2 regions of the Thioclava sp. ES.031 genome follow, and region 2 is predicted to be linked to the other one. Evidence: riboswitches for the same ligand, from Rfam matches in the RefSeq annotation. Region 2 holds a riboswitch; the other holds the start of a gene.

Region 1 (10,650 bases), 620 kb from region 2:
TTCGCGCATATCCTGCTGTCGCTGGCCTATGTCTTTGCCGCGCTCGTCGCGGTGCAACTGCCGCGCATTCTGCGGCTGCCCTTCGCGATGAGCTTCTGGGCGCTGAGCTTCCCCATCGCGGCGCTGACCATCGCGACCTTCCTGCATGCCGAATACGCCCATTCCGAGCCGCATCTGCGCATGGCGGTGGCGTTCCTCGCGATCCTTGCCGTGGTGATCGTGGGGCTCGTCTGGCGCACGGGGCTTGCGATCCTGCGCGGAGAGATTTGCCAGCCGGAGTGAGGGGGGCGGAGTTCAGGTCTGAGATCGCCCGGGGCGACTAGCCCCGGGCCGCGCCCGACCCTCCCCCCCGGGAGGGCGCGTTGGCGATGTCAGCGCGGGCCCACGCGTCATTCGGGCTTGCGAGATAAAGCGACAAGCCACAGAGCGCGTCCAGCGCCCAGCCGAGGTCGGGCGCGGCCCTCTCCACATAGATGCACGCCGCTTGACCTCCCGCGAGGGCTGGCGCAGATTTCGCGGGCGAAAAGGAGGGGCGATCATGGCTCTGGAAGATGCGAAAACCCAAGTGGATCAGGCTTTTACGCGGGCAGAGGCACGTGGCCTGAGCTTCGAGAACACCTTCGGCGGGGCCACCAGTTTCCTGCGGCGGCGCTATACGAAGGACCTCGCGGGTGCGCAGATCGCGGTGACCGGCATCCCCTTCGATCAGGCGGTGACGAACCGCCCCGGCACGCGCTTCGGGCCGCGTGCGATCCGCGAAGCCTCGACGCTGCAGGCGTTCGACGCCCCTTATGGCTGGGGCTACGACCCGTTCTCTGAACTCGCCATCGTCGATTACGGTGACATGCCCTTCGACTATGCCAATGTGCCGGAGGTCCCCGGCCGGATCGAGGCGCATCTGGGCGCGATCTTCGGGGCGGGCGTCGTGCCGATCACGCTGGGCGGCGATCATTTCATCACGCTGCCGATCCTGCGTGCGGCCGCTGCTGCCCATGGTGAGATCGCGCTCGTTCAGTTCGACGCCCATTCCGACACCTGGGCCGATGACGATATGGACCGGATCGACCACGGCACATTCCTGTATAAGGCGATCAAAACGGGCGTCGTGACGGCCGAGAATACCGTCTCGGTCGGTATCCGCACCGACAATCCCGATACGCTGGGCGTGACGATCGTGGATGCGCCTTCGGTGCATCGCGAGGGCGTAGAGGCCACGCTGGAACGCATTCGCGCGGTGGTGGGCGAGCGGCCCTGCTACATCACCTTCGATATCGACGGGCTGGACCCGGCCTTCGCGCCTGGCACCGGTACGCCGGTCTGGGGCGGTCTGGCCAGCTGGCAGGCGGCAGAGTTGTTGCGCGGGCTGAAGGGCATCAACCTGATCGGCGGCGATGTGGTCGAGGTCTCTCCGCCCTACGATCCGACCGGCGTGACGGCCATCGCGGGCGCGCATGTCGCGACCGAGCTGATCGCGCTGGCCGGTTGGGGGCTGCGGGAGGGCGCGGAATGAGCCGAGCCGTGACGATCCTCGCGCTTGGGCTGGCCGTGATGGCCGTGGCCGATGGCTGGGTGCGCTTCGCCCCGATCGACCCTGCGCGCTACAAGATCGAAGGTCTGGCGAAAGCGCCCGGCGATCACCCCGAGACGGGCGGGTTTCAGGCTGCGCGCGAGGTGGCCGACCCGCTGGCGCAGATGGCCGCGCTCGACAAGATCATCCGCGCCACCGCGCGCACCAAGCGCGTCGCGGGCAACGTCGATGAGGGGCATGCGGCCTATGTCACCCGCTCCGCCTTCTGGGGCTTTCCCGATGTCACCACGCTTTGGGTCGAGGGCAATACGCTGCAAATCCGTGGCCATCTCGTCTACGGCAGATCCGATCTCGGGGTGAACAAGGCCCGGATCATGGGCTGGCTCGACGAGGCAGGGCTGTAGCGGGTCTGATCCGAGGCGCGGCTTCCGCGTCTCGCGGCGCGTATCCCGCCGCCTCGATCCGCGCTCGCCGGGTCACAGCGATCAACTCTGACGGCGCGCTCCCTTGCGAAGAGAGGGGGCGGAGCCTAAGTGAGGCCCCATGCAGCCGGAGCCAGCATGACCACCATGTATCGTTATTTTTCCTGGGCCATCGCCGTCACCGTTGCGGGGCTGGTCGGGTCATTCGCGCTGGGGTTCACCCAGACCGGCGGGCTTGGCGGCGCGGTCTCTTTCCTGATGATCACGGCGGTGCTTGCCGTGCTGGAAATCTCGCTGAGCTTCGACAACGCCATCGTCAACGCCAACAAGCTGCACCAGATGACGCCGAAATGGCAGCGTCGCTTCCTGACCTGGGGCATCCTGATCGCGGTCTTCGGGATGCGTATCCTGTTCCCGCTGCTGATCGTCGTGGTCGCAGCCGGCATCGGGCCGTGGGAAGCGGTTCAACTCGCCGCGAAACATCCGGCGGAATATGCCGAGATCATCGAGGACGCGCATCTGTCGATCGCGGGCTTCGGCGGGGCCTTCCTGATGATGGTCGCGCTCACCTATTTCATCGACGAGGGCAAGGAGGTCGACTGGATCCGCACGCTCGAATGCCGGTTGCGATCGCTCGCCTCGATCCGCGGGCTCGAGATCGGCCTCGTGCTGCTCGTCATTCTGGTCTTCACCTGGATCTTGCCGGAAGGGCGCGAGGACGATTTCATGTTCGCCTCCATTTGCGGGCTTGCGACCTTCCTGGGTGTCGAAGTCCTGAGCCACGTGCTCGACCGGACGAATATCGCCGCCGATACGGCCAAGGCGGGCCTCGGCGCGTTCCTCTATCTCGAAGTGCTCGACGCGTCTTTCAGTTTCGACGGGGTGATCGGGGCCTTCGCGCTGACCCAGAACCTGTTCCTGATCGCGATCGGTCTGGGGATCGGCGCGATGTATGTGCGCTCGATGACCCTGATGCTGGTGGAGCGCAACACGCTGAGCGAATTCCGCTATCTCGAGAACGGCGCCTTCTGGTCGATCCTGATCCTTTCCGTCGTCATGTTCGCGCAGACGCTGGTGGAAGTGCCCGAGGTAATTACCGGGCTGATCGGGGCCGGGCTGATCGGGCTGGCGCTGCTGTCCTCGATCCGGTTCAACCGGCGCAGCAGAGCCGCCGTCGAGAGTTGAAATTTTCTTGACAGACTGCGGCGCGCGCGGCACAGCAGGGGCACTTCGGTTCCGCCTTGGCGGATGAAAAGGGAACCCGGTGCGATGCGTGCATTCATTCCGGGGCTGCCCCCGCAACTGTGAGCGGCGAGTGACGGCTGACTGAGCCACTGGGGCGACCCGGGAAGGCCAGCCGAAACCAAGACCCGCGAGCCAGGAGACCTGCCGAGGCGCTCATCCTTTCTGCCTGTGCGGGGCGCGCAGCGGAGGCGGTATTCCGTCAGTGGTGACATTCTCACCGTCGGCGGAAATTCTAAATTTCCAAAGACTTACGATACGAAGTTCACGCGACCGTAGAGTCGCGATACGAGGGAATTGGATATGATCCGCACCCGTTTGACCATGGGCCTGATGCTCACCACCGCGCTGGCAGGCCCCGCGCTTGCGCAAGACAGCCAACCTTACCAACTCGATGAGATCGTGATCTATTACGGCGCGCTCGAGCCGCACTCTGCGGACAAGACCGGACAGGCGGTCACTGTGCTGTCGCGCAAGGATATGGAGCGGTCGGGCGAGACGCGCCTTGCCAATCTGATCGCGCAATCGCCGGGCGTCGGCATCCTGTCGCGCGGGCCGATGGGCGCGCAGACCGGCTTCACCATTCGCGGCGTGTCGCAGAACTACGTGAAGGTTCTGGTGGACGGCATCGACGTCTCCGATCCGTCCGCGACGCAGGTGCTTCCCGATCTGGGCCGGTTCAACACGTTCAACTACGACCGGGTCGAGATCATGCGCGGCTCGCAATCGGCGGTCTATGGCGGGCAGGCGGTCGCCGGTGTGATCAACCTCGACACGCCGCGCCCGACCGAAGATGGCGTGAGCCAAAGCGTCAAGGTTGAGCTCGGTTCCTACCAGACCGCGAATGCGGCCTATAACTTCGGCTGGAAGAAGGGCGATGACGAGCTCGCGATCCAGCTGTCGAAAGTCTACACCGCTGGCTTCTCGGCGGCCGACAAGAAGAACGGCAATACCGAGAAAGACGGCTACCGCGCCGACCGCGTCAGCCTGCGCGCGCAGAAGCGCATCTCCGACAACCTGCTGATCGGCTTCAACGGCTTCGCGCAGAACGACCGGGGCGAGTTCGATAACGGCTTCAGCTCGCCGCCCACGGACAGCAACGAATACACGATCCACAAGGAGCGGGGCGGGCGTCTCTTCGCAGAATTCACGACCGGTCCGCTCGATCACGAGCTCGGCCTGACCTATTACACGACCTCGCGCTGGTATCCGGTCTATGACTATGGCTACGAGGGCAAGCGCCGCAAACTCGACTGGAAAGCCTCGACCGATTTGGGGCCGGGGCGGCTGACCTTCGGGGCGGATCGCACGCTGGAAACCTATACCGGCACCTATGTCACGGGCGATGTCCTGACCGCGGATACGGGCGTCTTCGGCGAATATGCCTTCTCGCCGATGGACGGCGTGAACGTGATCGCCTCGGCGCGCCACGACGATCACTCGGATTTCGGCGGCAACACCACGGGCCGTCTCGGCGTCACCTGGCAGGCCAATGCCGCGACCCTCGTCCGCGCCTCGGTGGGCAACGGGTTCCGCGCGCCGTCGGGCTACGAGCTTTATGACGGCTATGCGGGCAATCCCGATCTCAAGCCCGAGAAATCGCTGAGCTACGATCTGGGCGTCGAGCGTGATTTCGGTGCGCATAAGCTGACCGCGACGCTGTTCCATATCGAGGTGAAGGACCTGATCGACTACAGCAACACGACCTTCAGCTATTACCAGACCTCGGGCACCGCCAAGCGGCAGGGTCTGGAACTGGGTCTGAAGGGGCCGATCTCCAACAAGGTCAACTACAGCCTCGGCTATACCTATCTGGACTCGAAGAACCCCGACGGGCTCTCTGCCGGCTCGACGTGGAACTCGGCCTTCGGGCGCCATACCCTGACCGCCGGGATCGACGCGCAGGTGACTGACAAGCTGACGCTCGCCGCCGATATGCGCGTGGTCACCGATCGTCAGAGCCAGCCCGATTACGGCTTGCTGAACGCGCAGATGACCTACGATCTGGGCAATGACAAAGAGGCCTATCTGCGCATCGAGAACCTGACCGACACCGATTACCAGCTGTGGCCGGGCTACGGCACCTCGGGTCGCGCCGCCTATGTGGGGCTGCGTGCGCGGTTCTGATCTGAAAGGGGCGGTTTGCGCCGCCCTTTTCGCCGCTCTGGCGGCGACCTCCTCCGCATGGGCGGAGGAGCCTGCGCGGGTCGTGTCCATGAACCTCTGCACGGATCAGTTGGCGCTGGCGCTGGCCGATCCGTCGCAGATCGTCTCGGTCAGTCATTTCGCGACCGATCCGTCGATGTCTGTGCATTGGAAACAGGCTGAAGAACTGCCCGTAAACTACGGTCGTGCCGAGGAAATTTCGATTCTGTTTCCCGATCTCGTTCTGGCCGATACATGGTCGAACCCGGACACGATCCGCATGTTGCGCACGCTCGGAATCCGGGTCGAGCAACTGCCGCCCGGCACCTCGCTGCCCGAGATCCGCGGCCGGATCGAGACGATGGGCAAGCTGCTCGGCCATCCCGATCGCGCGGCGAAGATGCTCGCGGATTTCGATGCGCGGCTGGCGGCGATCCAGACACCCGCGCCGGGGCTGAAAGCTGCGATCATCGGGCCCTCGGGCTATGGCTACGGGCCGCGGACCCTTGAAGGGCAAATTCTTGAAATGGCAGGGTTTGAGAATGTCGTCAGCGGGCCGGGGCTCGACTGGGGCGGGCGGTTGCCGCTGGAAGATCTGGTGATGGATCGCCCCGATCTGGTCGTCGTCGGCGGCTCGCAAGGCGGCACCGGCACGAGCCGCGCGCAAGAGGTGCTGGCGCATCCGGTGCTGCGCGATCTTCCGGTCGTGCGGGGCCTGCGCGATGCAAGCTGGACCTGCGGCGCGCCCGCGATGCTGGGCGCGGTGGAGACGCTGGCGACGCTCGGGCGTAAAATCGAGAAAGAGAAGCTGACGCAATGAGTTACCGTGCGATCCTCATCCTTCTCTCCATCCTTTGTGCGGTGCTGTTCGCAGCCTCGCTGCTGATCGGGCCGTCGGGCATTTCGCCGCTTCACGGCCTCTCCGCGCTGATCTCGGGCGATGGCGCGGCAGGGCTGGTGATGCGCGAGTTGCGCCTGCCGCGCGCGATCCTCGGGATCGGCGTCGGCGCGGCGCTGGGGCTGTCGGGCGCCGCGATGCAGGGCTTCCTGCGCAATCCGCTGGCCGAACCGGGGCTGATTGGCACCTCCGCGGGGGCGGCGCTTGGCGCGGTGATCGCGATCCAGACCGGGCTTTACGCGCTCTTCGCTCTGGCCCTGCCGCTGGCCGCATTGGCAGGCGCGGGCGTGGCCGTCGCGCTGATCCTGATCCTCGCCGGGCGCGAGGGCCGAGCGCTGGTGCTGATCCTTGCGGGCATCGCCGTCTCCGCGCTGGCGGCGGCGGCGACCGCGCTGGTGCTGAACCTCGCGCCCTCGCCCTATGCCGCGGCCGAGATCGTGTTCTGGATGATGGGCTCGCTCGCCGATCGCTCGATGACCCATGTCGCGCTGGCGCTGCCGTTCCTGATCGTCGGCGCGCTGATCCTGCTGCGCGCGGGCGCGGGGCTGGATGCGCTGAGCCTTGGCGAAGATGCTGCAGCTTCGATGGGTATCTCCTTGAAAAGTCTGCGTCTTCAGATCGTCTTCGGCACGGCGCTGATGGTCGGTGCGGCCACGGCTGTCGCGGGGGCGATCGGCTTCGTCGGCCTCGTCGTGCCGCATCTGTTGCGCAAATCCGTGGGCGCGCGGCCCTCGCGGCTGCTTCCGGCTTCGGCGCTTGGCGGGGCGGCGATGCTGACGCTGGCAGACATCGCGACGCGGGTGATCGCACCCGAGCGCGACCTGAAACTGGGTGTGCTGACCGCGCTGGTCGGCGCGCCGTTCTTCCTGTCGATGATCCGCAAAATGGGGCGCGAGGGCTGATGCTGGAGCTGGAAAACCTCACCGTTCTGCGTGGCGAATGTCCGGTGGTCGATCGCGTCTCGGCGCAGGTCGGGCCGGGCGAGGTGATCGGGCTGATCGGGCCCAATGGCGCGGGCAAGACCTCGCTGCTGCGGGGCGCGATGGGGCTCTTGTCGCATCGCGGGGACAGCTCGCTCTCCGCACTCGACCCGATGGCGCGGGCGCGGGCGGCGGCGTGGCTGCCGCAGGCGCGCGAGATTGCCTGGGGGCTGTCGGTCGCCGATCTGGTGGCGCTGGGGCGGCTGCCGCATGGCCGCGATCAGGCGACGCGCGGGGCGGCCGCAGTGGAGGAGGCGCTGCGCCGGATGGGGCTCGACAACTACCGCGACCGTGCCGCCACGCAGCTCTCGGGCGGCGAGCAGGCGCGGGTGCTGATCGCACGGGCGCTCGCGCAGGAAAGCCCGCTGATCCTCGCCGACGAGCCGATCGCAGGGCTCGATCCGGCGGCGCAGATCGCGACGATGCAGGTCTTCACAGCCCATGCGCAGGCGGGCGGCGCGGTGGTCACCTCGCTGCATGATCTGGGGCTGGCCGCGCGCCATTGCACCCGGCTCTGGGTGATGGATCGCGGGCGGCTGGTCGCGGACGGTGCGCCCGGCGAGGTGCTGACCGAGACGCTTCTGGCCGAGGTCTTCCACATCCGTGCGCACTTCAAGATCACGCCGGAAGGCCCCGTTTTTCAACCACTTTCCACCTTGGGGGTCTGATGGCATTTCCGGCCGAGCGCATCGTCTGCCTGACCGAGGAAACGGTCGAGACGCTCTACCTACTGGGCGAAGACGCGCGCATCGTCGGCGTGTCGGGCTACGCGGTGCGGCCAAAACGGGTGCGTCAGGAAAAGCCGCGCGTCTCGGCCTTCATCTCCGCCGATCTGCCGAAGATCCTCGCGCTGAAGCCGGACCTCGTTCTGACCTTCTCGGACCTTCAGGCCGATATCGTCGCGGGGCTGGTGCGCGAGGGCGTCGCCGTGCATGCGTTCAACCAGCGCTCGGTCGCGGGTATCCTCGACATGATCTGCACGGTGGGCGCGCTGGTGGGTTGCACCGAGCGCGCGGAACTGCTGGCTGCGGGTTACGAGACGCGTCTGGCGGAGATCGCCGCGAAGCCGCGCCCCAACCGTCCGCGCGTCTGGTTCGAGGAATGGGACGAACCGCTGATCTCTGCCGTGGGCTGGGTGTCGGAGCTGATCGAGATCGCGGGCGGGCGCGACGTCTTCGCCGATCTGGCGAGAGAGGGCAAAGCCAAGCATCGCATCGTCACTCCCGAACAAGTGATCAACGCCGCGCCCGAGGTCATCGTGGGGTCATGGTGCGGCAAGAAATTCCGCCCCGAGAAAGTTTCCGCAAGGCAAGGCTGGCAGGATGTTCCGGCTGTTGCGCGAAACCGGCTGCACGAGGTCAAATCGACCCTGATCCTCCAACCCGGGCCTGCAGCGCTAACGGACGGGCTCGACGCGCTGGAGGCCGCGATCTGGTGCGATCCGGGCCCGATCCGGGGTTGCGGGCGTAATTGTTCTTCGACATAGAACCCGCGCGCGCTAGAGTGGGCGTGCATAAGAACACACGATAAAAAACCCCGCGGGAGGGGGCATGTTCACGCGTTTTATTCGGTTTTCTCCGCTCGTCCTGTCAGCGCTGCTGACCCTCGGCGCGCTTTCCGGCTTGATCCTCACGGATTGGTTTCTGGTCGCCGCGATCCTCTTCGGTTTCCTGACGCTGGTCGGGATCCACGATCTGATCCAGACCAAACACGCGATCACCCGGAACTATCCGATCCTCGGCCATCTGCGGTTCTTCTTCGAGGAAATCCGCCCCGAGATCCGCCAATATCTGATCGAGGGGGACGACGAAGACATTCCGTTCTCCCGCGCCACCCGCACGATCGTCTATCAGCGCGCCAAGGATATCGAGGACGCCAAGCCCTTCGGCACCCGTATCCGCGTCTCGGAATCGGGCTATCAGTGGATCACCCATTCGGTGAAGCCGCGCCATATCGAGGATAGCGATTTCCGCGTCGAGATCGGCGGGGAGGCGTGCAAGCAGCCCTACAAGGCGTCGATCTACAATATCTCGGCAATGTCCTTCGGGGCGCTGTCGGCCAATGCGATCACGGCGCTCAACAAGGGCGCGAAGATGGGCGGGTTCGCGCATGACACGGGCGAGGGCGGGATTTCGCGCTATCACCGTGAGGGCGGCGATCTGATCTACGAGGTCGGCTCGGGCTATTTCGGCTGCCGCAACCATGATGGCAGCTTCAACCCCGAGAAATTCGCCAAGCGCGCGCAGGACCCTCAGGTCAAGATGATCGAGCTGAAGCTGAGCCAGGGCGCGAAACCGGGCCATGGCGGCATGCTGCCTGCGGCCAAGATCACCCCCGAGATCGCCGAGGCACGCGACATTCCGATGGATCGCGACTGCATCTCGCCCGCCTCGCATTCGGCCTTCTCGACCCCGCTGGAGATGATGGAATTCATCGGCCAGCTGCGCGAGCTGTCGGGCGGCAAGCCGGTGGGCTTCAAGCTCTGCGTCGGTCACCGCCGCGAGTTCATGTGCATCGTCAAGGCGATGCTGGAGACCGGCATCACCCCCGATTTCATCGTGGTCGACGGCAAGGAAGGCGGCACCGGGGCCGCGCCTCTGGAATTCGCCAACCACATGGGCTTCCCGCTCGTGGAAGGCTTGAGCTTCGTGCACAACACGCTGCGCGGGGCGGGCTTGCGCGATCAGGTGAAGATCGGGGCCTCGGGCAAGGTCGTCACTGCCTTCCATATCGCCAAGGTTCTGGCGATCGGGGCGGATTGGGCGAACTCGGCGCGCGGCTTCATGTTCTCGATCGGCTGCATTCAGGCGCAGTCGTGCCACACGAATAAATGCCCGACCGGGGTGACGACGCAGGACCCGATCCGTCAGCGCGCGCTGGTGGTGCCCGAAAAATCGCAGCGCGTGGCCAATTTCCACCGCAACACGATGAAGGCGCTGGCCGAGATGACGGGGGCCGCGGGTCTCACCCATCCGGGGCAGTTCCTGCCGCATCACCTGCTGGTGCGCGACCGCGAGCGCGATTTCAAAGTGGGCGACGAGATCTATCACTACATGCCCGAAGGGTTCCTCCTGCGCGAGGATGACGACCGCTTCGGCTATCTCAAGCGCTGGAAGCGCGCCCGCGCCGAGGCGTTCGAGCCCTTCGACAGCGGCGTGTGAGAACGGATTTCACGGTATCTTGGGAAAGGCGGCGACGGAGGTTGCCGCCTTTCTTTTTGGCGGCGTCTCTTGCTTGCGATGAGGGGAGCGCCCGAGGTCTCGGAACGCGTCTGAAACCGTGCCTTCGCCCGGGCGGCCAGCCCGGGCCGCGCCCGACCCTCCCCCCGGGAGGGCGCATCTGCACCGGAGCCGCGGGAACGCAGGTTAGGGAGAGGTGGAGCGATAAACCGAAATCCACCTAGGGAGCGCATGCGCCCACCCAGGGTCGGGCGCA
Region 2 (10,650 bases):
GGACGGAGAGACGAGAGATGGACCAGATCGGACCTCGCATATCGCCGTGCCGCGACCACTTCCGCCGTTTTGCGCGGAGGGCGCGATGCTTTTGGAACGAACGCTTTCACTCTTACAACTCGATATAGGACCGATCTCGCCGCTGCGCGCGCGTGAGCTGGGCACGCTGGGCTACATGGAATGGCTCGGCGGACTGCCGGGCGACATGCCCTATGCGAAGGCGGCGATCATCGCCCATACGCAGGCCTATCCGTTCGGCGCAGCCTCGCCCGCCGTCGCGGTGTTCTGCGAGTTGCTGCTGGACTCGCTGCGCCCGCAGCCTTTCGCCCTGCCGATCGAGATGCCCCCGCCGCTCCGGCGCGGCGGCGCTCGCGCCCGACGCGGCCTCTGAGCCTGTTTTTCGTCTTGCGGTCGCATCCTGCGGCCCGGCCGAGGACCATTGCAGCAGGGAACGGCAGCCCCGTTCCCTGTGAGGCTCGGCACTCCAAACGATGGTCATGGATGAACTGAGAGGATCTCTCCATGAATGACAACAAACTGACCCGCCTGCTCGACGCGCGCCCGGTGATCTGCGCCGAGGGCTTTCTGTTCGAACTGGAACGGCGCGGCTATCTGACTGCCGGGGAATTCGTGCCCGAGGTGGCGCTCGAATACCCGCAGGCGCTGCGCAATCTGCATGTCGATTTCCAGCGCGCCGGCAGCGATATCGTCGAGGCCTTCACCTATAACGGCCACCGCGAGAAGATGCGCGTGATCGGTAAGGAAGACCTGCTGGAGCCGCTCAACCGCGCGGCGCTGAAGATCGCGCGCGAGGTCGCCGATGCGAAAACCGGCAACCTGATGGCGGGCAATATCTCGAATACGAATATCTGGGACCCCGCCGATCCGGCGCGGCAGGCCGAGGTGCGTGCGATGTTCGACGAGATGGTCGGCTGGGCGGTCGAGGAAGGCGCGGATATCCTCATCGGCGAGACCTTCTACTACGCGGGCGAGGCGCTTTGTGCGCTGGAGGCTGCGAAGGCGTCGGGTCTGCCGGTGGTGCTGACGCTCGCGCCGATGGCGGCCAACGAGATGATGGACGGAGTCGGCATCGTCGAGACCTGCCAGCAGCTCGAACAGGCGGGCGCCGATGTCGTCGGGCTGAACTGCTTCCGCGGGCCGCAGACGATGATGCCGTGGCTGCGCAAGGTACGCGCGGCGGTGAGCTGCCATGTCGGCGCCCTGCCCGTGCCCTACCGGACCACGAAGGAGGAGCCGACCTTCTTCAACCTCTCCGATCACAACGGCTGCACCTGCCCCTCGCCGCATGGCCGGACCTTCCCGACCGCGCTCGATCCGCTGGCCTGCAACCGCTACGAGATCGGCACCTTCGCGCGTGAGGCGCAGGCGATCGGGGTGAATTACCTCGGCGTGTGCTGCGGGGCGAGCCCGATGCATATCCGCGAAATGGCCGAGGCCGTGGGCCGCGAGACCGAGGCTAGCCGCTTCTCGGAGCGCATGGAGAACCACTTCATGTATGGCCAGAGCGCCCGCCTCCCGGCGCATATCCGGGCCCTTGGCGACGGGGCCTGAGGCGTGACACTGCCCTGTCGCGCGCGCATTTCGCGCGGCAGGTAAATCTATATATTGACAGCCGTCATCGCATTAACCCAATATGATGTTGCTTTGGTTCCTGCGAGTCACTCCGCAGGCGAAGAGGGAAGCCGGTGAGATTCCGGCGCTGCCCCCGCAACTGTAAGCGGCGAGCCTTAGGTCCGAATGTCACTGGTGCGATGCGCCGGGAAGACGGGCCCCGAGGCGCTCGAGCCGCGAGCCAGGAGACCTGCCAGAGCAGATAGACGACGACCGCGGCGGAGGGCCCGGGCGCGTGGCTATGTGCTGCGGCACCCTGCCCACGAGCCTTGTCCCGCGCTGCCGACAGCAAACAAAGGGACAGAACATGACCATCACCGTCTATTCGAAACCGGCCTGCGTGCAATGCACCGCGACGACCCGCGCGCTCGATGCCAAGGGGATCTCCTATGACGTGATCGACCTCACCGAGGACGCCGCCGCGATGGAGATGGTGCAGGATCTCGGCTACCGGCAGGCGCCGGTCGTGATCGCGGGCGAGGATCACTGGGCGGGCTTCCGGCCCGACATGATCAACCGGTTGGCCTGAGACCTAGCCGCGATGGGACAGGCACGGCTGATCTATTACTCTTCGGCATCGGGGAACACGCAGCGCTTCGTGGAGCGGCTGGGCCTGCCCGCGCAGCGCTTACCCGTCTCGGCAGACGCCCCGATGCCGACGCCCTCCGGCCCCTATGTGCTGATCTGCCCGAGCTATGCCGACGGCAAGGGGCGCGGCGCGGTCGCGAAACCGGTCATCGCCTTTCTCAACGATCCCACCCGCCGCGCGGGCCTGCGCGGCGTCATCGCCAGCGGCAATCGGAATTTCGGCGCGCTCTTCGCCTGCGCGGGCGATCTGCTTGCGCGCAAATGCAATATTCCCGTGCTCTACCGGTTCGAACTGGCGGGCACGGACAGTGACATCGCCCGCGTGCGCGCGGGTCTCGAAACCTTCTGGAGGCAGGAATGCTCGACAGCGACGTGACACCGAGCGGGGCCGCGGCCTCGGAATTCGCGGGGCTTGATCACCACGCGCTCAACGCGATGCTCAATCTCTATGACGCGGAAGGAAATATCCGCTTCGACGCCGACCGGATGGCGGCGCGGCAATATTTCCTGCGCCATGTGAACCAGAACACGGTGTTTTTCCATTCGCTGGATGAAAAGCTCGGCTATCTGGTGGAGGAAGGCTATTACGACGCCGCCGTGCTCGATCAGTATTCGCGCTACTTCCAGCGCGCGATCTGGGAGGCGGCCTTTGCCGCCAAGTTCCGCTTTCCGACCTTCCTCGGCGCTTTCAAATATTACACCTCCTACACGCTGAAGACCCGCGACGGGCAGCGATATCTCGAACGCTACGAGGACCGGGTGGTGATGGTGGCGCTGACGCTGGCGCGCGGCGACGAGGCGCTGGCGATGCGGCTGATGGAAGAGATGCTGGCGGGGCGTTTCCAGCCCGCGACGCCCACCTTCCTCAACGCAGGCAAGACAGCGCGGGGCGAGTTCGTCTCCTGCTTCCTGCTGCGGCTGGAAGACAACATGGAAAGCATCGGGCGCGGCATCAACTCGGCGCTGCAACTGTCGAAACGCGGCGGCGGCGTGGCCCTGATGCTGACCAATATCCGCGAATACGGCGCGCCGATCAAAGGGATCGAGAACCAGTCCTCGGGCGTGATCCCGGTGATGAAACTGCTCGAAGACAGCTTCAGCTACGCCAACCAGCTGGGCGCGCGTCAGGGCGCGGGCGCGGTCTATCTGCACGCGCATCACCCCGACATCCTGCGTTTCCTCGACACCAAGCGCGAGAATGCGGACGAGAAGATCCGGATCAAGACGCTGAGCCTCGGCGTGGTGATCCCCGATATCACCTTCGAGCTCGCGAAGAAAAACGAGGAGATGTATCTTTTCTCGCCCCATGACGTGGAGCGGGTCTATGGCTGCGCCTTCTCGGAGATTTCGGTCACCGAGAAATATCACGAGATGGTCGACGACGCGCGCATCCGCAAACGCAAGATCAACGCCCGCGCCTTCTTCCAGACACTGGCCGAAATCCAGTTCGAGAGCGGCTATCCCTACATCATGTTCGAGGACACGGTGAACCGCGCCAACCCGATCGCGGGGCGGATCACCATGTCGAACCTGTGCTCGGAAATCCTGCAGGTGGCCGAGCCGTCGGAGTTCGACGAGGATCTGGGCTATGCGCAGATGGGCACCGATATTTCGTGTAATCTGGGCTCGCTCAACATCGCGAAAGTGATGGATGGCGGCGATCTCGGCGCGAGCGTCGGGGCTGCGATCCGGGCGCTCTCGGCGGTGTCGGAGATGAACGCGATCAACGCCGTCCCCTCCATCCGCAAGGGCAACGAGGAAAGCCACGCGATCGGCTTGGGCCAGATGAACCTGCATGGTTTCCTCGCCCGCGAGCGCATCCATTACGGCAGCCCCGAAGGGATCGAGTTCACCTCCGTCTATTTCGCCGCCGTGGCCTATCACGCGCTGGCGGAGTCTAACCGGCTGGCCGCCGAGCATGGCCGCAGCTTCAAGGGGTTCGAGACCTCCGCCTATGCCGATGGCAGCTTCTTCGAAAAATACGTCACCCGCGACTGGCTGCCTGAGAGTGAGGCCGTCGTGGCCCTGTTCAAGCGCTTCGGGATCACCCTGCCCTCGCGCGACGACTGGGCCGCCCTGCGCGACCGGGTGATGGAGACCGGCCTGTGGAACCGCAACCTGCAAGCCGTGCCGCCCACCGGCTCGATCAGCTATATCAACAACGCCACCGCCTCGATCCACCCGATCACCGCGAAGATCGAGATCCGCAAGGAAGGCAAGATCGGCCGGGTCTATTACCCCGCGCCCTACATGACGAACGACAATCTGGAGTTCTACCGCGACGCCTATCAGATCGGCCCCGAGGCGATCATCGACACCTATGCGGCGGCGACCGAGCATGTCGATCAGGGGCTCTCTCTGACGCTGTTCTTCCCCGCCGAGGCCACCACCCGCGACATCAACCGCGCCCAGATCTACGCCTGGCGGCGTGGCATCAAGACCATCTACTACATCCGCCTGCGCCAAGCGGCCCTTGAGGGGACCGAGGTGCAGGGCTGCGTTTCCTGTTCCCTGTGAGGCCCGCCATGAAAGATCTGCACACGCCCCGCCCCGTTCCGCGCCCCGTCCCCCGTGCCGTCAACTGGAACCGCCTTCAGGACGACAAGGATCTGGAGGTCTGGAACCGGCTCACGTCGAATTTCTGGCTGCCCGAGAAGGTGCCGCTGTCGAATGACATTCAAAGCTGGTCGCAACTGACCGAGGACGAACAGACGCTCACGATCCGGGTCTTCACCGGGCTGACGCTGCTGGACACGATCCAGAACACGGTCGGCGCGCCCGCGCTGATGGCGGATGCCTCGACGCCCCACGAGGAAGCCGTGCTGTCCAACATCGCCTTCATGGAGGCGGTCCATGCGCGCAGCTATTCCTCTGTCTTCTCGACGCTGTGCAACACCGCAGAGGTCGACGAGGCCTTCCGCTGGTCGCAGGAGAACCCGCATCTGCAGGCGAAGTCGCGGCTGATCCTCGACGAATACGACGCGACGGCGAGCCCGCTCAAGCGCAAGCTCGCGAGCGTCTTCCTCGAGAGCTTCCTGTTCTATTCGGGCTTCTACCTGCCGATGCACTGGTCGAGCCGCGCGCGCCTGACCAACACCGCGGACCTGATCCGGCTGATCATCCGCGACGAGGCGATCCACGGCTATTACATCGGCTACAAGTTCCAGCGCGCGCTGGAGCATGTGACCGAGGCCGAGCGCGCCGAGATCAAGGATTTCGCCTTCTCGCTGATGTTCGATCTCTATGACATCGAGGGCCGCTATACCGAGCAGCTCTATGACGGTCTGGGCCTGACCGAGGATGTGAAGCATTTCCTGCATTACAACGCCAACAAGGCGCTGCAGAACCTCGGCTACGAGGCGCTCTTCCCCGACGAGGCCACCCGCGTGAACCCCGCGATCCTCGCCGCCCTCTCGCCCGGATCGGACGAGAACCACGACTTCTTCTCGGGCTCGGGGTCGAGCTACGTGATCGGCAAGGCCGTCGCGACCGAGGACGAGGACTGGGCGTTCTGAGAGCACGTCCGCCGCAGAAATGCGAAAGCCCCCTGCCGCGTGCGACAGGGGGCTCCGGGACGATCCGTTTCAAAGGCGATCAGGCTTGGCCGTCGACCACCACGACCAGATTGCCGTCGGCGTCGATATAGGCGGCGGCGACATCCTCGGCCGTGTAGCCGGTGCCGTCGAAGACGCTGCTGGGAAGCTGGCTGTAATCGGCATCCACGTCGGCGCTCATCGCGTTCTCGAGCGCGGCGGAGCCATTCTCTGCGCCTGCGCCTTTCAGGTCGGAAAGCGCGACGATCTCCGCATTGCCATCGGTGCCCACTTCATAATCGGCGAACTGCTCGGTGGAGGCCTCCCCGTTGGCCTTCAGGCCCGCGATGAGCTGCCCATAGGTCGTCACCGACCCATCTTGACCCATGCCGGCATTGGTTCCGGCCTCTGCCGAAGCGCCCATATCCGCGCTCGCGCCGACCTCAGCGCCTGCACCCTGTGCCGCAACCGATGCGGCGCCGTTCGTTTCCGTCGAGACGTCAGCCTGAGCGAGGGCCGCAACGGGCGCGGCACCGGCCAGAAGTCCCGCGATGGCGATCGACTTGATGGTGTAGGTCATAGTGTTCTCCTTCCATTATATGCGCCGACCGTCGGCCGGCAGACAGAGAACACCGCGGGGTGAGGACCGTTCCTGAGCCCCCGCGGGCTCGGAGAAACCCCGCTCAAAGGTCGAAAATCCTGCGCACGATCATGCCGGGGAACCGGGCGGCAGTCTGTTTGGCAGGAACGACTTCTAAAGCCGTCGATTGCGCGCGATCCCTCGATCGCCTTGGCTCAGCTGTTCAGCGTCAGCGAGCTGTCGAAGGTCAGCCGGAAGTAATCGTAGAGCGCGACCGCGCCCGGAGACAGCTCGGCCCCGCGGCGCCACGCCAGGCCGACATCCATCGTCGGAACCGGCGGATCGGTTTCGACCGTCACGATGCGTTTGCCCTCGAGAGACCAGGGCCGATAGACCATGTCGGAGAGCACGGTTACCCCCTGCCCGTTCGCCACGATCGAGCGCACGGCCTCGATCGACGAGGTGCGCAGCTTCACGCGCGGCTGGGTCGAACCGAAGTTCCAGTATTTCATCGTCGTGTTCGCCGCCTCGTCGACGGTGAGCATGATATAGTCCTCGTCGGCGATCTCCTTGAAATCGACGCTGCGCAGGTTCGCCAGCCGATGGCCTTGCGGCAGCCAGAGCCTGCGGGGCGAGCGCATCAGCGTCTCGCTCTCCAGTTCCGGGTTCATCACGTTCGAGGTCAGCACGATCGCGATGTCGAAGCGGTTCGACAGCAGCCCTTCCTCCACCGCCTCGCGGTTCAGCTCGTGGAGCTGAATATCGAGATTGGGATGCAACCGCGCCAGCCGCCCCAGATGATAGGGCAGGAAATATCCGATCACCGTGTAGGTGGTCGCGACGAGAACCCGCCCGGTGACGCCGGAGCTGCGCTCGCGGATATTCACCGCCTCGTCGAGCTTGGTGAGGATATCGTAGGACAGGCCCAGCAACTCGCGCCCGGATTGGGTCAGCTCCATCCCGTGCGAGGTCCGGGTGAAAAGCTCGGTATCCATCTCGGCCTCAAGCTCGCGGATCGCGGTGGTCACCGAGGACTGGGAAATCGAGAGTTCGTTGGCCGCCCGGCTGACCTGTCCGGTCTCGGCGGTGGCCACGAAATACTTGAGCTGACGGAAGTTCATGCCGTCTCCTTTCGGATTTTCCGATAATGGCATCCCACCATTTCAGATACCCAACGTTCGCAATCTGCACAGCGCAAAATCAGCGTTCTATTTTTCAATGGGTTACGCCTGACGTCGCGACCCATCTATATCGGTTAACACGATAAAGCTGTCGGTGATATTAGAATTTTACATGTCGTTCACATTATCGAAAGCTGATCTTGCAACAGAGATCTGGAAAGAGACATGCCGAAACTCATCGACCTGAACTGTGACCTCGGAGAAGGCTTCGGCCATTGGGCCATGGCTGGCGCGCCGGATGATCAGCTGATGCCGCTGATCTCCTCGGCCAATGTCGCGAACGGTTTTCACGCTGGCGACCCGATGCAGATGAACCGGGTCGCGAAGCTCTGCCATCAGCATTCCGTCGGTCTCGGCGCGCATCCCGGCTATCGCGATCTCGTAGGTTTCGGGCGCCGCCACATCAACGCGAGCTCCGAGGAGCTGGTGAACGACATCATCTACCAGGTGGGGGCGATGCGCGAATTCGGCCGCCGCTACGGGGTGCCGCTGCAGCACGTCAAACCGCACGGCGCGCTCTACATGGAGGCCGCGCGCAACGAGGACCTCTCGCGCCATCTGGTCGAGACGCTGCAACGCTACGCGCCGGGGCTGATCCTGTTCTGCATGGATATCTCGAAGACCTACGCGGTCGCCAAGCGCCTCGGTCAGCCGGTCGTGCGCGAGTTCTATGCCGACCGCGACTATGACGACAGCGGCTCGATCGTCTTCGCCCGCCACGTCTCCGCCCCCGACCCCAAGAAGCTCGCCGCGAAATGCGTACGCGCCTGCCTCGAGAACACCGTCGAGACGGTCACCGGAAAGACGATTACGGTGGAGTTCGAGTCGATCTGCTTCCACTCGGACACGCCCGGTGCGCTGGAAATCGGCCACGCGATCAAGACTGCACTGCAAGAAAACGGCGTCACCATTGCCCCCGCGGCGATGGTTCTCGCTGAAAATGAAAAGACCTGACAGGAGAGAGCCATGACGGATATCGTTTCCCCGCTTCCCGGAACTTTCTACCACAAGCCCGACCCGAATTCGGCGCCGTTCAAATCCGCGGGCGACGCGGTCACGGTCGGCGACACGATCGGGCTGATCGAGGTGATGAAGACCTTCATCGAGGTGAAGGCCGAGGCCGCGGGCACCTTCTCGGACTATGTCGCGGCGGATGCGACGCCGGTTTCGGCGGGCGATGTGCTCGCGAAGATGGGCTGATCCAATGGCGATCGAAACTCTCTTCATTGCAAACCGGGGCGAGATCGCCGTGCGGATCATCCGCGCTGCGCAATCGCTCGGCATCAAGACGGTGCAGGCCTATTCCGAGGCCGATGCCGAGATGCTGGCGGTCAAGCTCGCCGATGAGGCGGTCTGTGTCGGGCCTGCCCCGGCTGCGAAATCCTACCTGAACATCCCCGCCGTCGTGGCGGCCGCGAAAGACGCGGGCGCCGATGCGGTCCATCCGGGCTACGGGTTTCTCGCCGAGAACGCCGATTTCGCCCGCGCCGTGGAAGACGCCGGGATGATCTTCGTCGGCCCCAAGGCCGAGACGATCGAGCGGATGGGCGACAAGGTCGCCGCCCGGATCGCCGCGAAAGAGGCTGACGTGCCGACGGTGCCCGGCTCTGACGGGCGCATCTCGGCAGACGAGGCCCTGCGCGTGGCGGACGAGATCGGCTACCCGGTGATGATCAAGGCCGCCGCCGGTGGTGGTGGTCGCGGCATCCGGATCGCGCAGGACGCGGCCGAACTTTCCCGTCTCGCCCCGCAGGCCCGCGCCGAGGCCGAAGCGGCTTTCGGCGACGGTGGCCTCTATCTGGAAAAGGTGATCGTCAATCCGCGCCATATCGAGGTGCAGATCCTCGGTGACGGCACGGGGGCCGCGGTCCATTGCTACGAGCGCGAATGCTCGCTGCAGCGCCGCCGCCAGAAGGTCTGGGAAGAAGCCCCCGCTTTCGGCCTGCCGGACGCCACCCGCGAGGCGATGTGCAACGCGGCGGTCGCGCTGGCCGAAGCCGTGAACTACCGCGGCGCGGGCACGATCGAATATCTCTACGATGCGGCCGCCGATGAGTTCTACTTCATCGAGATGAACACCCGTATTCAGGTCGAACATCCCGTGACCGAGATGATCACCGGGCTCGATCTGGTCGCGATGATGCTGCTGATCGCGGGCGGCGAGACGCTGCCCGTCACGCAAGATCAGATCACCTGCACGGGCCACGCGATCGAGGTGCGCCTCAATGCCGAGGATCCGCTGATGCAGTTCCTGCCCTTCCCCGGCAAGGTGGCCTCGCTGTCGATCCCCGAAGGCAACGGTCTGCGCTTCGATCACTTCCTCTATGAGGGCTATCAGATCCCGCCCTTCTACGACTCGCTTCTGGGCAAGATGATCGTTCATGCGCCGACCCGCGAGGCCGCGATCGACCTGATGGCCGAGACGCTGAAAGACCTGGAAATCGGCGGTCTGAAGACCACCACGCCCCTGCATCTGGCGCTCGCCGCCGATCCGGGCGTGCGCGCCGGCGACTTCCATACGCAATGGCTCGAGCCGTGGCTCGATGCCGGCAACCTCACCGCAACCGACGCAGCATAGGAGATCCCCATGAAGACAAGGTATTCCTTTGGCGGCGACGAGCACGTCTATGTCGAGGTCGACGAGGAGATGTCGCTCGAAGCCTTCTTCGTAGCACTGTCGCTGCGCAACGCCGTGGCCGAGGCGAACATTCCCGGTGTGACCGAGATCTGCCCCGCCAATGCCAGCTTTGAAGTGCGCTTCAACCCCGACGTGATCTCGCCCGACGAGATGATGGCGCGGATCAAGGAACTCGAGCACAAGGCCGAGGCCGGCGAGAAGCGCCTCGACACGAGGATCGTCGAGGTCCCGGTCTATTTCCAGGACCCCTGGACCCACGAAACCCTGATGCGGTTCCGCGAACGCCATCAGGATCCGGAGGCGACCGATCTCGAATATGCCGCGCGGATCAACGGCTATGACAGCGTGGAGGCCTTCATCGAGGCCTATCACTCGCAGCCGTGGTTCGTGTCGATGGTGGGTTTCGTGGCGGGCTTGCCCTTCCTTTACCAGCTCGTCGAGCGCGAGAAGCAGATCGAGGTGCCGAAATACCTGCGCCCCCGGACCGACACGCCCAAG

The links. Region 2 has a riboswitch for cobalamin ahead of nrdH (glutaredoxin-like protein NrdH). Riboswitches for the same ligand answer to the same signal wherever they lie in the genome.
Region 1: it holds a riboswitch for cobalamin, as region 2 does, so the genes downstream of both, AXZ77_RS11120 (TonB-dependent siderophore receptor) here and nrdH (glutaredoxin-like protein NrdH) in region 2, are expected to answer to the same signal.

What each region holds. Positions count from the first base shown of each region.
Region 1 covers NZ_PDJO01000001.1:2,320,039-2,330,688, reverse strand. Annotated here, with positions in the region: gene AXZ77_RS11140 (SLAC1 anion channel family protein) at 1-282, shown strand, start outside; gene speB (agmatinase) at 539-1,510, shown strand; gene AXZ77_RS11130 (DUF1499 domain-containing protein) at 1,507-1,932, shown strand; gene AXZ77_RS11125 (DUF475 domain-containing protein) at 2,089-3,135, shown strand; cobalamin riboswitch at 3,165-3,359, shown strand; gene AXZ77_RS11120 (TonB-dependent siderophore receptor) at 3,496-5,319, shown strand; gene AXZ77_RS11115 (ABC transporter substrate-binding protein) at 5,408-6,157, shown strand; gene AXZ77_RS11110 (iron ABC transporter permease) at 6,154-7,137, shown strand; gene AXZ77_RS11105 (ABC transporter ATP-binding protein) at 7,137-7,883, shown strand; gene AXZ77_RS11100 (cobalamin-binding protein) at 7,883-8,701, shown strand; gene AXZ77_RS11095 (FMN-binding glutamate synthase family protein) at 8,766-10,376, shown strand.
Region 2 covers NZ_PDJO01000001.1:1,702,044-1,712,693, reverse strand. Annotated here, with positions in the region: gene AXZ77_RS08305 (hypothetical protein) at 86-391, shown strand; gene AXZ77_RS08300 (homocysteine S-methyltransferase family protein) at 523-1,572, shown strand; cobalamin riboswitch at 1,650-1,845, shown strand; gene nrdH (glutaredoxin-like protein NrdH) at 1,940-2,161, shown strand; gene nrdI (class Ib ribonucleoside-diphosphate reductase assembly flavoprotein NrdI) at 2,174-2,596, shown strand; gene nrdE (class 1b ribonucleoside-diphosphate reductase subunit alpha) at 2,578-4,737, shown strand; gene nrdF (class 1b ribonucleoside-diphosphate reductase subunit beta) at 4,746-5,735, shown strand; gene AXZ77_RS08275 (hypothetical protein) at 5,815-6,333, opposite strand; gene AXZ77_RS08270 (LysR family transcriptional regulator) at 6,549-7,454, opposite strand; gene AXZ77_RS08265 (5-oxoprolinase subunit PxpA) at 7,680-8,468, shown strand; gene AXZ77_RS08260 (acetyl-CoA carboxylase) at 8,481-8,714, shown strand; gene AXZ77_RS08255 (acetyl-CoA carboxylase biotin carboxylase subunit) at 8,719-10,092, shown strand; gene AXZ77_RS08250 (allophanate hydrolase subunit 1) at 10,102-10,650, shown strand, end outside.